DNA from 4 places in the Exiguobacterium sp. s56 genome. Region 1 is predicted to be linked to each of the others. Evidence: riboswitches for the same ligand, from Rfam matches in the RefSeq annotation. Region 1 holds a riboswitch; each other region holds the start of a gene.

Region 1 (4,190 bases):
TATACTAACAAAAAACATCAGCCGAGACTGATGTTTGGTTGAAAATCCGTCTAGGGTCTTAGCGCGGGTCGTACCGTAAATGAATCAGTTCCATCGGTTGATCGTATACTTCTTCTTGGATTCTATTCAGTTCGATGAACGCCTCATGACTCAAAAAAGCGATGGCTTGCTCGTTCGAGCTTTCGACGTACAGCTCGATCGGTTGGACTTTCCGTTCCCGTAGATGCGACAACAGTGCCGTCCCTAGGCCTTGGCGGTGATGAGCCGGATGAAGATAGAGACGGAGTACTTCCCATGTGTCCCCGCGGTCGATGGCGTGATAGAAGCCGATGACGTCGCCTTCGGCCTCACCGACAATGAACAACTGCTCTTTCGCTTCCTCGCTTGAACTGATGGCGCGGACGATCTCTTCTTGTTGATAGGCGCGTTCCATTACTTTCGAACGAACCTCGTCTCGTTCACTGACCGTCGCGAGCGCAATGTCGCGGATGGTGGCGGCATCTTCTGGCACGGCTTCTCGAATCTTCATAACGGCATCCCCCTTTTGGCCAATCTAGTAGTAACATTCCCCATCGGCAAAAAAATATCCTGCCCGTTCATTACTTTTTGATGTCGAAATGAAGGAAAACGTTATTTTCCATTTTGTGTCGGGTATAAGAGTATCAATGCCAACTTACAAAAAGGAGTGTTACCATGGAACCGAAACTACAACACGATCCACAAGTCGAGCAAGCCAATCATCCGAACCGTCAGTTTGAACAAACGAACACAGGAGGTCCAAAAATCACAGTCGTGACTGGGATGCTCCTCGGCGCCCTCGTCGGCGGCCTACTCGCCTTACTTAGTACGTCAAACCGTGAGAACACGAAACAATCGTTCTCGAGCGCGAAGTCATCGGTCGGCGGTCTCGTCGATACGGTCAAGCAAGACCCGGCCGGAACGGCGTCACAAGTCATCGGTCAAGTGAAAGCAGCGAGCGAGGTCATTCAAGACGTCGCGACCGACGTGCAAAACGTCTATGAAAAAGTCGCCGGTGAAGTCGACACGGTCAAACAAGACGTGAACAAAGTCGTCGGGACGGCGCAAGAAGCGAAATCGGATTTACAATCGATCGGCGAGAAAGTCGTCGAAGCGAAAGATACAGCACTTGGCAAAGAGAACTCAACAACTGAAGACAAGCCGCAAGCCTAAAAAAAACGACCTTTCGAGTGAAAGGTCGTTTTTCTATGCTTATGCGAAACGTTTCGCGCCTTCTTCGAGCACTGCCGCTTTGTCCGTTTGCTCCCATGGGAGTTCAACGTCTGTACGACCGAAGTGGCCGTAAGCTGCTGTCTGCTTGTAGATTGGGCGACGAAGGTCGAGCATCTTGATGATGCCGGCCGGACGGAGGTCGAAGTTCTCACGAATGAGTTCGACGAGCTCAGTCTCGCTCAATTTGCCTGTGCCGAACGTATCAACCGCGATCGATACCGGGTGAGCAACACCGATTGCGTAAGCAAGTTGAACTTCTGCTTTGTCAGCAAGTCCCGCTGCAACGAGGTTTTTCGCCACGTAACGAGCTGCATACGCTGCTGAACGGTCAACTTTGGTAGGATCTTTACCTGAGAACGCGCCGCCGCCGTGACGAGCGTATCCACCGTACGTATCGACGATGATTTTACGTCCTGTGAGGCCTGCATCCCCTTGTGGTCCACCGATTACGAAGCGGCCAGTCGGGTTGATGAAGTATTTCGTGTCCGCGTCGATGAGTTCAGCCGGGATGACTGCATCGATGACGTGCTCTTTCAAATCAGCTTGGATTTGCTCGAGCGTGATGTCTTCCGCGTGTTGTGTCGAGATGACGATTGTGTCGATGCGAACTGGGTTGTTCGCTTCGTCGTATTCGACTGTCACTTGTGTCTTACCGTCTGGGCGAAGGTAAGCGAGCGTGCCGTTCTTACGAACTTCTGCCAAACGACGTGACAATTTGTGAGCGAGTGAAATCGGGAGCGGCATGAGTTCCGGCGTCTCTTTTGTTGCGTAACCGAACATGAGACCTTGGTCACCAGCACCGATCGCATCGATTTCTTCTTCAGTCATTTGTCCTTCACGAGCTTCGAGCGCTTGGTCAACACCTTGCGCGATGTCTACCGATTGCTCATCGATCGATGTGAGGACAGCACAAGTCTCTGCATCGAAACCATATTTCGCACGTGTGTAGCCGATCTCACGAACAGTTTCACGAACAACTTTCGGGATATCCACGTAAGTTGATGTTGTGATTTCACCTGCTACGAGCACGAGACCTGTTGTGACAGACGTCTCAGCCGCAACGCGGGCGTTTGGATCTTCAGCTAAAATTGCATCCAAAATCGCATCTGAGATTTGGTCACAAATTTTATCCGGATGTCCTTCCGTGACGGACTCCGAAGTGAAAAGTCGACGGTTCAAGTTTGCCATTTCGAAAAACCTCCTATAATAAAGGGTGATGTGTGGACGGTACTCGTTCCCCTTACGCGTTGCTTTGGGACGGTAATGAAAAAAACCTCTCGCCATGTTCAAATGGGAAAGGTTGAATCGTTCTTCCTTACCCTCTTATCGTTCGAAGCTTACGCTTCGCTTCAGGATAGCACCTTTTCCGAATAACAATGAAAAATCGGACGGTTGCTGGGCTTCGTAGGGCCTTGTTCCCTCCACCGCTCAGAATAAGAGTATCCGTTACGAAGACCATCATATAAATGACACCCCGTTCTGTCAAGCGTATCGACCGAATTCGTCAAACTTTTCACAAACGGTCAAATAGTTATGTTTGTGAAATATCAAACATTTTTTTGTCCGTTTTGGTTTTTGTACTATGACCTGGTACAGAATATGTTAGAATGACAATGTAAGAAAGCGCTTACTTTAAAGGGTAAAAAATGCTTGTTTTTGATTAGTATGTCACATATAATAAAAACGTCATACTGATTAAACGCGGAAGTATGCGGATTTCATCCACATCTATTTAGGGGAAAGGTGGGATTCAGGATGGCGACAACGCTCCTGAAAATCGAAGAATTAATTAAAGGTGCCGACATGATGCGGAACTTGACGGTTCCAGAACTGGTGGAAGAAGCCATTCGCAACGGTGAAGGCGTACTGACGAAAGACGGGGCTTTATCGGTCAGTACCGGGAAATTCACAGGACGGTCACCGAAAGACAAATTCGTCGTGCAAGATGAAGTCAGCAATCATTTAGTAGACTGGGGTCCAGTCAACCAACCGATCGCGGAAGAGAAGTTCACCGCGCTACTCGACAAAGTGTTGACGCACCTCGAAACGAAAGACAAGCTCTATTATCTCGAGGCGTCTGCGGGGGCAGACGAGCACTATACGCTCCCGGTCCGTGCCATCACGGAATACGCGTGGCACAATTTGTTCGCCAAACAGTTGTTCTTGCGTGAATGGCCGACGAAAGGTGCCTTCGAGCCCTTCACGGTCATCTATGCACCTAGTTATAAGGCCGATCCAGTCATCGACGGGACGAACTCCGAAACGTTCATTCTCGTCTCATTCGCCAAGCGGACCATTCTGATCGGGGGAACAGAATACGGCGGCGAGATTAAAAAATCGATTTTCTCGGTCATGAACTTCCTGTTGCCGGAACAACATGTGTTATCGATGCACTGCTCGGCGAACGTATCGGACGCCGGCGAGACGGCCCTTTTCTTCGGTCTATCGGGAACTGGGAAGACGACACTGTCGGCCGACCCGGAACGCCATTTGATTGGGGATGACGAGCACGGTTGGTCACCCGACGGCGTCTTCAATATCGAGGGCGGTTGCTACGCGAAGACGATCAATTTGTCGCGCGAGAACGAGCCGGAAATCTACGATGCCATCCGTTTCGGCTCATTGATTGAGAACGTCGTCTTAGACGAGAACCGGGCACCGGATTATAAGAATATCTCGCTCACCGAGAACACACGGGCCGCCTATCCGATTCAATTCATCGATAACGCGATGCTTCCGTCACGGGCCGGTCATCCGAACACGATCGTCTTCTTGACGGCCGATGCATACGGGGTATTGCCTCCAATCAGCAAATTGACGAAAGAGCAGGCGATGTACCACTTCTTGTCAGGGTATACGTCAAAACTCGCCGGCACGGAGCGCGGCGTCACTGAACCACAGGCGACGTTCTCGACCTGCTTCGGGTCACCGTTCCTGCC
Region 2 (4,190 bases), on a different contig from region 1:
GGATACGTCCGCTTCGGCCTCGTCTCACCGGAACCGAAGATTGACGAGGCCGTCGAACGAATCGAGCGGTTGTTTGCCGCCTATGAGGAGGTGCGCGCATGATTCGTCAGGCCGTCCTTGAATATGACCACGCCGATGACGCGCTCGACCGTCTTGATGACTTAGTCGACGGCCGCCGTGCCCACGTCCTGCACGGTCAGAAAGGGTATGACGTCGTCCGAGCCATCTTTCCGGCCATCGCGGACTATCCGGCAACAAGGTTCAGCGGGGAGTGCACGGACTCGGAAGTCAAACGGCTCAAACCGTTGGACGCCGACGTGTTAATCGCCGTCGGAGGTGGCAAGCTCGTCGATACGGCCAAACTCGTCGCCTATCAACGGAACGTCCCGCTCATCGTCGTCCCAACGCTCGCCTCGAACTGTGCGGCGTTCACACCGCTCAGCGTCGTCTATCAGGAGGACGGGAGCTACGACCGCTACGACATGTTCCGCGTCGTCATCGAACGGGTCATCGTTGACTCACGGGTCATCTCGCGCTCACCATATGAATACTTTCGGGCAGGTGTCATCGACACGGTCGCGAAGTTTTACGAGGCCCGTTATTTGAGTGGTGACAGCTCAGCTGACGCCGGCGTCAACACCGGACTCGTCTTGGCCGAGCAGTGCGGGCGTCTCGTCGAACTTGAATTGAGCGAGCACGCTTTTGAGTCGTATAGTGACGACGTCCGCTTCGCGGTCGATCACGTGCTCGCCATCGGCGGCGCCGTCGGTGGATTTGGTGACGCCGGGACACGCGTCGCCGTGGGCCATGCGGTCCATAATGCGCTCAGCCGCTTCGAGTCGACCCACTCATTCTTGCACGGAGACAAGGTCGGCTTCGGCCTGATCATCCAAGAGCGCTTGCGGCGCTCGGCCGATGCTCCGTATTTGGAAGCTTGGTTGAAACGGTTCGGTGCCCCGACGACGCTCGAGACGCTCGGGGTCGGATTTGAGCATATCCCGGTCCTCGTCGACTCCGTCATGACGGAGACCGAGCTGCAACAGTTGCCGGAACCGCTCGATAAAAATTTTCTGAAAATAATTTTTGAAAATTTACAATTATCTATTTACAATTAAAAGAATTAAAAGTAAGATGATAACAACTTAATAGACCGATTGCTTATCAAGAGTGGTGGAGGGACTGGCCCTGTGAAACCCGGCAACCAGATCGTAATGATCATGGTGCTAATTCCAACAGACGAAATCGTCTGGGAGATGAGCGTGTCCGACTTTGACTTGTCGTGCCCGCCACTCTGAATGAGTAGCGGGCTTTCATTTTGGAGGAGGAAAACAAATGAACATCAAACAGAAAACAGTACTTGCAGGAACATCACTACTCGCCGCCATCGCGCTCTCAGCATGCGGACAATCGGACGCGAGCGAGGCGCTCAGCACGGAGTCGCTCACGATCGGCGTCACGGGCGGGCCGCACCAACAGATCGCCGAGAAAGTGAAAGAACTCGCGGCCGAAGACGGCCTCGAACTCGATATCAAAGTGTTCAACGACTATAATACGCCGAACACGGCGCTCGCCGAGGGCAGCCTCGACGTGAACAGTTATCAGACGCTCTCATTCCTAGAACTGCAAAAGTCCGATAAAGGCTATAAAATCGACGACGTGTTCAAGACCGTCGCTTTCCCGATGGGTCTCTACTCAGAGAAATTGACCGACATCGAGGACTTGAAAGAAGGTGACAAGGTCGCCGTCCCGAACGACCCGGCGAACGAGCTACGCGCGCTCCGTCTCTATGAGACAGCGGGACTCATCACGCTCAAAGAAGGATTGACAGACAAGGCGACAAAACGTGACATCGCCGAGAACCCGCTCAACCTTGAATTCATCGAACTCGAGGCGTCGCAGCTCCCGACCCAGCTCCCGGAAGTCGCACTCGCTGCCATCAACACGAACTTCGCGATGGGTGCCGGCCTGTCGATCAACGAGGACGCCTTGTTCCATGAAGACACGGTCGACAACCCGTATCCGAACTACGTCGTCGTCCGTACCGACAACAAGGATGACGAAGTCGTCGCGACGCTCAAATCGTATTATCACTCGGACGAGGTCCGGACGTTCATCGAAGAGACGTTCGACGGCTCAATCGTCCCGGCGTTTTAAGGAGGGCCTATGATCGCACTTAAAGGAATCACGAAGACGTTCACGGTAAATAAAGGTGCTGTCACCGCACTCGACGACGTCTCGCTCACCATCGAGAAAGGCGAGATCTTCGGCATCATCGGCCGAAGCGGGGCAGGAAAGAGCACGCTCATCCGCATGATCAACCTGCTCGAACGCCCGACGTCGGGCCAGGTCGAAATCGAAGGACAGGACGTCACGAAGCTCGACAAACGAGGGCTCTCGAAGCTACGTCATCGCATCGGGATGATCTTCCAACATTACAACCTGCTCAAGACGGCGACCGTCGAAGAGAACGTCGCCATCCCGCTCCGTCTCGAAGGACTCGATAAGCGGATAATCCGCGAACGCGTCGACAAGTACCTCGACATCGTCGGATTGACGGATCATCGGAAACATTATCCGGAGCAACTTTCGGGCGGACAGAAGCAACGTGTCGCCATCGCCCGCGCCCTCGCACATGAGCCGGACATCCTGCTCAGCGACGAGGCGACGAGCGCGCTCGACCCGGAGACGACCGAGTCGATTCTCGACCTGCTTCTCGACATCAATCGCGAGCTCGGGCTGACGATTTTCTTGATCACCCACGAGATGGAAGTCATCGAGCGCATCTGCGACCGGGTCGCGGTCATCGAGGCCGGCCGGATCATCGAAGAAGGGGACGTGCTCGACGTGTTCTCGGACCCGCAGCATGCGACGACGCGCAAGTTCTTGAAGACGAACCTCGATGTCCCGAAAGAGGTCGTCGAAGAATTGAGCACGCACGGGACGCTCGTCAACTTGTCGTTCATCGGCCATCAAAGTGAACAGGCCGTGCTCGCCCAATTGACGAAACGGTTCGGCTTGCTGCCGAACATCATCGGGGGCGGCATCAAAAAGCTTAAAGGAGGTCTCGTCGGTAATCTACTCGTCCATTTGGACGGCGATGAGGGCCAGACCGACCAAGCCGTCCGCTTCTTAGAGGCGAGCGGTGTGAAAGTGAAGGAGGTGACGAACTATGCTTCAGTTTTGGGAAAATTGGGGTGACTTGATTTGGACGGGGACGATTCAGACGCTCACGATGACCGGCATCGCACTCGTCATCTCGACGTTGATCGGACTGCCGCTCGGGACGCTCCTCGTCTTGACGCGACCGAACGGGCGGCTCGCCAACCGTTATTTCTACGGCATCTTGTCGAGCGTCATCAACGTCGTCCGTTCAATCCCATTCATCATTCTCTTATTCTTCATCCTCCCGTTCACCCGTTTCATCATGGGAACAACAATCGGCGTCCAAGGCGTGCTGTTGCCGCTCATCGTGTTCACGGCGCCGTATATCGCGCGGCTCATGGAGTCGGCGCTGCTCGAGGTCGACCGCGGGGTCGTCGAGGCGTATGAAGCGATGGGCATCTCGACCCGGAAAATCATCTGGTACGTGTTGATCCGGGAGGCCCGCTCTTCAATCGTGCTCGGTCTGACGATTGCGACGATCGGTTTGATCGGGGCGACCGCGATGGCAGGACTCGTCGGGGCAGGCGGACTCGGCGATATCGCCTATCAATACGGGCATCTTCGATTCGAGCCGGAGGTCATGTACGTGACCATCTTCGTCTTGATTCTACTCGTCCAATCGATTCAGTCGTTCGGCAACCGCTTGGCGGCCCGACTCAAGAAGGCATAAGAAAAGAGCTCTGCTTCGGCAGGGCTCTTACTTGTTGTCGAGCAATCGTTTCAATTCGGCAATGCGGTCATGGCGCGGGATGAACGTACGAATCTCTTTCTCGCTGAACCCGATTTGAATCCGATTGTCGTCGACGACGATCGGACTCTTCAAAATCTGGGGATGCGACGCCACGAAGCTGTACAGCTCACGGAGCGACATCTCGTCAAGGTGATCCGCCGCTTGTTTGTACACGCTCTTTTGAACGGACAACAGGTCGGTCGTCCCGTTCTCGGTGAGGCGGAGCATGTCTTTGAACTCGGTGAACGACATCCCTTGGTCGGTCAATTTCTTCTCGATGAACGGGATGTTCTGCTCA
Region 3 (4,190 bases), on a different contig from region 1:
TGACACTATATGGCTATCCGCCATGCAGTACGTGTAAAAAAGCAGAGAAGTGGTTGAAAGAGAACGGCATCGACTATACATATATCCATATCGTCGAGGCGACGCCGTCGAAAGACGAGTTGGCTGAACTATGGAAACAGTCGGGTCTCCCGCTTAAAAAATTCTTCAATACGAGCGGACAAGTGTATCGGAACGAAGGCATTAAAGACAAGCTACCAAATCTATCAGAAGACGAACAACTCGAGCTTCTTGCGAGCAATGGTATGCTTTTAAAGCGCCCACTCGTGACAGATGGTCAAAAATCAACTGTCGGATTTTCAGAAAAGTCGTTTACAGACGTTTGGGGCGAAGTGCTATAATACTCGTGTGAGTCTAATTCATTTGAGGGGGAAGTTAAGATGAGCAAAGTACCTGCCAATCTACGTTATTCAAAAGAGCACGAATGGGTGGAAGTGAACGGAAGCGTCGCCCGCATCGGGATCACGGATTTCGCACAAAGCGAACTAGGGGATATCGTCTTTGTCGAACTTCCTGAAGTCGGTGGCACGATCTTACTCGATGAGCCATTCGGTTCGGTTGAATCGGTCAAGACCGTATCAGAGCTTTACGCACCGATCTCTGGGAAAATCACAGCAGTGAACGAATCACTTGCCGATTCACCAGAACTCGTCAACGAAGCACCGTTCGAAGGCGCTTGGATGATCGAAGTCGAGTTGAACGACGCGTCAGACGTCGACAAGCTCATGTCAGCCGAAGAATACGAAGCGATGATTCAAGGCTAAACAAAACCCGGTTTCTCTTTACGAGAAGCCGGGTCTTTTTGATTAATCGAAGTCGAGACGGTAATGATCAGGCTCGATGAGCGACGTCCGGTTGAACAAACGATAGAACAGAATCCCGAGTGCGATTGGGATGAGCCCGAACAAGACGACGACAAGCATGACGTTCCAGAGCGCGAATCCTCCCGGCATCAAATGCAAGGCGTTGACCGGACCGATTAGACCCGAGACGCCGAATCCGGCACTGATTGGCGTGCCTTCAATCCGAAGGATACCTGCGAGCGCTCCAAGGATGGCCGCATTGGCGAGTACCGGCAACATCATGATCGGACGACGGACGAAGTTCGCCATTTGAATCTTCGGTGAGCCGAGGAAGTGGGCGATCGACGTTCCGGTCGCGTTCATCTGCCAGCCAGCGATGGCGAGACCGAAGCCGGCAGCGACGACGCCAAGGTTGGCGGCCCCTGCAGCGACACCAGACAGGCTGATCGCTGTGGCAATCCCGACCGTGGAGATTGGTGAGACGATGATGAGCGAGAACGCCATCGCGATCAACATGCCCATCACGATTGGCTGCAGTTCCGTCATCGTCATGATGATCGTTCCGACGTACGTCGTGATTTGTGAGATGTATGTGAGCAGGAACGCCCCGATACCTCCAGCGACGACGATGACCGTCATCGGCAAGACGAGCACCGTGTATGTCTTCAAGCGTGGCGACAACTGCATGACGAGGAACGTCGCGAGAGCGGCCGTCACACCGGCCGTGATGACGTCACCGATTCCGGCCATGAGGAACGCTCCTTCCTCGATGCGGATGGCGCCACTTCCGACCTGGGTCGCGATGCCGATCGTCCCGGCCTCGAGCGCCGAGCGTCCGAACTGCATGGCGACGGCGACACCGATGATGACCGGTAAGAGGCGCATCGCAATCGTCGTCGCATCTAAGATGAACTGCAAGGACGGAAAATACGGCAAGATGGCTTTCGTTAATTCACCGAGCAAAGCGCTCGGGATGAGGGCAATGAGAATGGCAAGACTGAGGCCGTTCAAGACGTTCATTAAAAATTGTTTTCCGGTAAGCTTCTCTTCCGTCATTGGGGATTCACCTGTCCTTTTCTACTGGTTTGCTGTTATGTACAAAAGTGATAAAGTTAATGACCATACTATGCCTCTTTCTGCTGAGCGTCAACAAGAAATGTTGAAATGTTCAGAATTTTCCATTTGAGCACAACTTTTGAACCGACTGGGCCGGATTCATATACTTAGAAGAGAGGTGAGCAAAATGATGACAGACGGATTCTTATATATATACGCCCCAATGTGCGGTACATGCGCCGTGGCCGAGCGGATGCTCTCGGTCGTCGAGGCGGTCGACCCAGAATTGAAGATTGAAAAACGCGATGCCAACTTTATCCCGAACGAGCTCGAGGCATATCAGGTTATGAGTGTCCCGGCGCTATTGAAGCTGGAGAATGGCCAAGTTCGCGATCGTTTGTACGCGTTTCAAAACGTCCAGCACGTCCTATCTTTCGTTAAATGAGATAGGATGATTAGAATAATCTGAAAATTTTAAATAATCAGTTGACACAGAAAGTTCACGAATGATATATTCATTACAACATCTTACTTGAACACAACATAGGACGAGATTTTCCCGTCATCAAGACGTTTTCGAACAACCGCTGCATGAGCTTACGCGATTTCAGGTGGACCTTCCCTTCGATTGTCCCCCAAAAAAATCAAGCGTCGGGGCACCGGTCGCGTAATTGCATGGTCCGTTCGAAGACCGAGTGATGGTTGGGTAAAAATCCCCCATATAAGGATGAATGCTCTGATCGGGCAAAAGAGGTTCATCTATGGGTTGTCCTTCAGTGACTCAAGGTGCTACGTTCTGTGTCATCCTCGGATGGCACCTTTTTTATTTTTTCGCATAAAATAGTTTGACATGAAAATAATATGTCGCTATGATAAGGCTAATCGAATACGCAACCACTCTTATCAAGAGAGGCTGAGGGACTGGCCCTATGACGCCCAGCAACCGCGGAGCAATCCGAAATGGTGCTAATTCCAGCAAGGTGAGAACCTTGGAAGATGAGAGCAATCGTTGTCCGTACGATAAAGTACGCACGTTTGCTCAAACGTGCGTACTTTTTTTGTTGTCAGGAGGGAAATGGATTGATTCAATTACGCAATGTGGCCAAATGGTTCGACACGAAAAACGGTCGGGTCCAGGCGGTCGATGATGTGTCGCTTACAATCGAAAGCGGCGAAATTTTTGGAATAATCGGATATTCAGGTGCGGGGAAGTCGACGCTCATCCGCTTGCTCAACCGACTCGAGGCACCGTCAAGCGGTGAAATCGTGGTCGCCGGCAGCGAGCTGACGAAGCTCACACCAAAGGAACTACGCGGGGTACGTAAAAACGTCTCGATGGTGTTCCAACACTTCAACTTGTTATGGTCGCGCACAGTCGCTGAGAATATCAGCTTCCCGCTCGAACTCATCGGGGTACCGGCGAGCGAGCGCAAACGCCGCGTCCAAGAACTCGTCGAGCTCGTCGGCCTCGCCGGACGAGAAGACAGCTATCCGTCACAACTATCGGGCGGCCAAAAGCAGCGAGTCGGGATAGCCCGTGCGCTCGCTACGAATCCAGAAGTGCTCCTCTGCGATGAAGCGACGAGCGCACTCGACCCGAAGACGACGGATTCGATTCTCGAACTGCTCGTCAGCATCAACAAGAAACTCGGGTTGACGATCGTCCTCATCACCCATGAGATGCACGTCATCCAAAAGATTTGTCACCGTGTCGCCGTCATGGAGGCCGGAAAGGTCGTCGAGACCGGGCAAGTCGCCGACGTGTTCCAACACCCGGAACAGCCAATCACGAAAGAGTTCGTCAAACAGATCGGCGCGGTCGAAGACATGTCGCTCACGTTCGAACATTTGAAAGCTCGTTATCCGAGCGGTCAAATCGTCAAGCTCAAATTCTTGAACGAGACGGCCGAACAACCGATTCTGTCGGAAGTGTTGAAGCAGCATGACATCGGCTTCAACATCATCGGCGGAAACGTGACGCAGTCACAAGTCGGTGCCCTCGGGACATTATTCATCCAATTGATCGGAGAGCCGGCTGAAGTCGAGCGGGCCATCGCCTCAATCCGATCACAGGCAGTGGAAGTGGAGGTAGAAAGCGATGTTTCCTAATGTAGATTGGCAAGTCATGTTAGAACAGACGTGGGAGACGCTCTATATGACGCTCGTCGCCGGAGCCGCGACGTTCGTCATCGGTCTCGCCCTCGGGATGCTCCTATATGTCACAAACGAGCCGCTCATGATGAAGAACCGTCCGATTTACACGGTCATCAGCGCGGTCGTCAACATCTTCCGGTCGATCCCGTTCATCATTTT
Region 4 (4,190 bases), on a different contig from region 1:
TCACGTTTCCGTTCGAGCCGCGTCGCTTCCGGCAACGTCTCGAGATCGGCGACACCGGCGAGCCCGACGGCACGGCGGATGAGTTCGCAACCGGCGTAGCCGATCGTGTCACTGAAGACCGTCCGCAACAACTCGTCGACGAAACCGTCCGTGTTGAACGGCTCGACGGCGCGCTCAAAGTTGGCCCGGAATGTCTTCTCGAACGTCTCCCACACCGTCAAGACGTCCGTGAAACGTTCGAAGCGTTTGAGCGGGTCATGCAACGTCGACAACGTCAAATGGGCGATGATTTGACCGAGGTCGAAGCCGAACGGCCCGTAAAACGCGAACTCTGGATCGATGATTTTCGTCTCTTGTTGGGTCGCGAAGATGCTGCCCGTATGTAAATCCCCATGCAGGAGCGCCTCATGTTTCGTGACGAACCCGACTTTCAATTTCGTCACCTCGACCTTGAGCGCCTGGTCCTGCCAGAGGCGTTCGACGTCTTCTCGAAGCGCCGCCTCGATGTTGTTCGACTCCGCGTCTTTGAACGGGTCGGTAAAGATGAGCTTCTCCGTGATGTCGCACAGTTCCGGGTTGTAATAGTCGCGTTCAATCCGCTTCTTCGCGATCGGTCCAGCTGCGTAATCCGACGTCGCAAACAGCGTCTCGCCCAAAAATTCACCGACATGACGGGCGAGTTCCGGGTAGCTCTCCCCGTTCAAATAGCCGGTGCGGACAATCTCATAATCAGATAGATCTTCTATAATCGTGTAAGCGAGTGTCCGGTCGCTGCCAAGGACAGCCGGGACGAACCGAGGCGCGACAGTCGCAAACTCACGGAGTGCCAACTGTTCAATCCATGCCCGCTCGAGCGTGAGCGGCCAGCTCTCACCGACGACTTTGGCGTATGGGAGCGCTTGTTTGACGATCAGGCGCTGTTCGCCTTGGCGAATCCGAAACACGAGATTCAAGTTGCCGTCCCCGATCTCCTCGCACTCGGCGATTCCTTCTTGCAAGTATCCTAATTGACGGACGTGCTCGACGACGGTCTGTTCTGTAAATGGTTGATATGACATGATGTTTTCCCCTTCCTGTACGTTGCCCACAAAAAAAGCCCCTTTCTCCGCGAGAAAGAGGCACAGCCAAAATGGTTGTTCCTCTCATCTGTCAGACATTCGTCTGGTGGATGTAGCACCGTGCCTAGTGGTCGGTTGCTGCGGCGTCATCGGGCCAATTCCCTCTGCCAACTCGCGATAAGAGTGTGTTATTCGATTCGGTGAACTTATGTGATGAATATTACGGACTCGACGTCACGATTGTCAACGTCATTTTCTCGACGCAACTCCGTCTTTTTTTGTGCATATATGGAAACAACTTCCCAAAATATTTTTTTTGGAAAAAAAGGAATTGACGACATGATGATTCTGTGCAAAAATTCAATTAAATTTCACAACTTCAAATCACATTCTTATCAAGAGCAGACGGAGGGACGAGCCCGATGATGTCGCAGCAACCGACCAGAGATGGCACGGTGCTAATTCTTGCAGCGAAAGCTGAGAGATAAGAGTTCATTTTTTATGATGACCTCTTGCCTCGGCATGGGGTCATTTTTTGTTTGCCTGGAAGGAGGAACCATATGAGTATCACTGCCACATATGAAATCAAACGAACGGACGCGGTCGCGACCGTCGCCGACAAAATCGCCCTCGAGCTGACGGTCGGTACTTGGACGGAGCTGCCTCACTTAGAGCAAGAGCAGTTACAGGCGTATCGCGGTGAGGTCGTGTCGACCATACATACGGATACGACGAGCCGCTTCACAATCCGCTACCCGTTACATAATGTCAGCCCTGACTTTTCATCCATCTTGACGACGACGTTCGGGAAACTGTCCCTCGACGATTCGATTCGGTTAATCGATTTGACGTTGCCCGAGACGCTCGCCCCTCATTTCAAAGGCGCCAAGTTCGGGGTCACTGGAATTCGCGAGTTACTCGGTGTTCATGATCGCCCGCTCGTCATGAGCATCTTCAAAGGTGTCATCGGCCGTGACCTCGCGTTTCTCGAGCAGCAACTCCGCGATCAGTTCGCCGGAGGCATCGATATCGTCAAAGACGACGAGATTTTATACGACAACCCGCTCACCCCATCGCTCGAACGGGCCCGGATCGGAGCGGACGTCATTCAAGCCCACTTCGAGGCGACCGGGAAACGTGTCCTCTACGCCATCACGCTGAGCGGCCCCGTGTTCGGTCTACGTGACCAGGCGCTCCGTCTCATCGAGGCAGGTGCGACAGCGCTCCTGTTCAACGTCTATACGTACGGTCTCGACGCACTGCGCGAACTTGCGAACGATTCAGACATACGCGTCCCCATCTTGGCACATCCGGCCTTTGCCGGCGCCTTGACCGGATCAATCAGTCATTCGCTCTTACTCGGTAAACTCCCACGCCTCGCCGGGGCCGATTTAACGCTCTTCCCGTCTCCGTACGGCTCCCTCGCGACACCGCGTGACGAGGCGTTCACGATTCGTGACCAGAGCGCCGAACCGCATTGGTCGAAACCGATTTTACCGGTCCCGTCAGCCGGGATTCATCCAGGACTCGTCGCCGATATCATTCGTGATTTCGGGACGGATGTCGTCATCAACGCCGGCGGTGGCATTCACGGACACCCGGACGGCGCAGCCGCCGGGGCTCGTGCTTTCCGACAAGCGATCGCTCACGTTCTCGGCCAAACCGAAGGACAGACGGACGAGCTCGATACCGCGTTGAAGGCGTGGGCGTCACGATGACGGTCCATATCCTCTGCGACTTCGACGGGACGATCACGGCGGAAGACAATATTATCGCGTTGATGAAGGCGTTCGCCCCGCCGGCTTGGGTCGAGTTGAAAGATGCGGTCCTCGAGCAACGGATTTCGATTCGCTCCGGTGTCGGTCAACTGTTTCAACTATTGCCGAGCGCAGATGCCCCGGCCTACCGTGATTATTTGTTGGAGCGCATCACGCTCCGCCAAGGGTTCCCGGCATTTTTAGAAGAAGTTCGGGCCCATGGCTGGAAGTTTGACGTCGTCAGCGGCGGGATGGACTTCTTCGTGCAGCCGGTCTTGGACGGGCATGTCGCCCCCGAGCATATCTACTGCAACGTCGCCGACTTCTCCGCTGAGACGGTAACCGTCGCTTGGCCACACGCTTGCGATGAACAATGTACGAACGATTGCGGCTGTTGCAAGCCGACGCTCGCTCGTCGCATCGTCAATCCCGCCGACCGCTTGATCGTCATCGGCGACTCAGTGACCGACTTCGAGGTCGCGAAGCGTGCCGACTTCGTCTACGCACGAGGTCAACTCATCACGCTCTGCGAAGCGGCAGGCATCCGTTACGCACCGTTCGAGACGTTTGACGACATCACCCATCACTTGAAGGAGGTGGTCGTATGAGCCTTGCGACACGTTGGCTTGAACTCGCCGACATTAAAGACGAACTCGCCGCCCGCGACTGGTTCCCCGGAACGAGTGGGAATTTGGCGATTCGCGTTTCCGACGATCCGCTCGAATTTCTCGTCACGGCGAGCGGACGCGATAAACGAAAACGAACACCGGAAGACTTTGTTCACGTCGATGCGGCCGGACGCTTGATCGGCGAACAGACAGGAAAACCATCCGCCGAGACGCTGCTCCACGTTGAAGTGTTCAATCGGACGGACGCGACGTGTTCGCTCCATGTCCATACGGTCGACAATAACGTCATCTCCGAGCTCCATGCTGCCACCGGCGAAGTCGTCTTCACCGGCCAAGAGATCATCAAGGCGCTCGGCTACTGGGACGAGGACGCGGTCGTTCGCGTGCCAATCATCGAGAACCATGCGGACATCCCGACGCTCGCGGCCGCCTTCGCCCCTCACATCCACGCAAGCGCCGGTGCCGTTCTCATCCGCAATCATGGTATCACCGTCTGGGGCGAGACCCCGGACGCGGCCAAACGCTATTTAGAGGCTTACGAATTTTTGTTCAGCTATACATTAAAACTACGCGCCCTAGGCGTCCATTCATAAGGAGGAACCAACCATGGCAACTGTCTATTTCCAACAAACCGAAGAGCGTTACGTCGATCAAACTGAAGTGAGTGCCTTTTTAGAGTCTCGCGGGATTCTGTACGAACAGTGGGACATCACAAAGCTCCCGGAAAACCTGCAAGAGAACTATCA

Evidence for each region. A riboswitch is a leader RNA that binds a small molecule or an ion and turns the genes downstream of it on or off. The one in region 1 is predicted to bind S-adenosylmethionine.
Region 2: another riboswitch for S-adenosylmethionine. It lies ahead of KNP71_RS13095 (MetQ/NlpA family ABC transporter substrate-binding protein); the one in region 1 lies ahead of metK (methionine adenosyltransferase).
Region 3: another riboswitch for S-adenosylmethionine. It lies ahead of KNP71_RS07865 (methionine ABC transporter ATP-binding protein); the one in region 1 lies ahead of metK (methionine adenosyltransferase).
Region 4: another riboswitch for S-adenosylmethionine. It lies ahead of KNP71_RS14740 (2,3-diketo-5-methylthiopentyl-1-phosphate enolase); the one in region 1 lies ahead of metK (methionine adenosyltransferase).

What each region holds. Positions count from the first base shown of each region.
Region 1 covers NZ_JACSLR010000005.1:153,577-157,766, forward strand. The annotation lists gene KNP71_RS07245 (GNAT family N-acetyltransferase) at 59-529, opposite strand; gene KNP71_RS07250 (hypothetical protein) at 694-1,191, shown strand; gene metK (methionine adenosyltransferase) at 1,231-2,439, opposite strand; SAM riboswitch class I at 2,572-2,691, opposite strand; gene pckA (phosphoenolpyruvate carboxykinase (ATP)) at 3,007-4,190, shown strand, end outside.
Region 2 covers NZ_JACSLR010000015.1:35,591-39,780, forward strand. The annotation lists gene KNP71_RS13085 (aminotransferase class I/II-fold pyridoxal phosphate-dependent enzyme) at 1-102, shown strand, start outside; gene KNP71_RS13090 (iron-containing alcohol dehydrogenase family protein) at 99-1,115, shown strand; SAM riboswitch class I at 1,156-1,260, shown strand; gene KNP71_RS13095 (MetQ/NlpA family ABC transporter substrate-binding protein) at 1,333-2,154, shown strand; gene KNP71_RS13100 (methionine ABC transporter ATP-binding protein) at 2,164-3,198, shown strand; gene KNP71_RS13105 (methionine ABC transporter permease) at 3,170-3,832, shown strand; gene KNP71_RS13110 (Spx/MgsR family RNA polymerase-binding regulatory protein) at 3,860-4,190, opposite strand, start outside.
Region 3 covers NZ_JACSLR010000006.1:99,479-103,668, forward strand. The annotation lists gene KNP71_RS07845 (arsenate reductase family protein) at 1-359, shown strand, start outside; gene gcvH (glycine cleavage system protein GcvH) at 399-782, shown strand; gene KNP71_RS07855 (PTS sugar transporter subunit IIC) at 825-1,877, opposite strand; gene KNP71_RS07860 (thioredoxin family protein) at 2,065-2,322, shown strand; SAM riboswitch class I at 2,775-2,880, shown strand; gene KNP71_RS07865 (methionine ABC transporter ATP-binding protein) at 2,958-3,986, shown strand; gene KNP71_RS07870 (methionine ABC transporter permease) at 3,976-4,190, shown strand, end outside.
Region 4 covers NZ_JACSLR010000021.1:19,215-23,404, forward strand. The annotation lists gene mtnK (S-methyl-5-thioribose kinase) at 1-1,058, opposite strand, end outside; SAM riboswitch class I at 1,140-1,242, opposite strand; SAM riboswitch class I at 1,448-1,549, shown strand; gene KNP71_RS14740 (2,3-diketo-5-methylthiopentyl-1-phosphate enolase) at 1,619-2,776, shown strand; gene KNP71_RS14745 (2-hydroxy-3-keto-5-methylthiopentenyl-1-phosphate phosphatase) at 2,773-3,423, shown strand; gene KNP71_RS14750 (methylthioribulose 1-phosphate dehydratase) at 3,420-4,037, shown strand; gene KNP71_RS14755 (1,2-dihydroxy-3-keto-5-methylthiopentene dioxygenase) at 4,051-4,190, shown strand, end outside.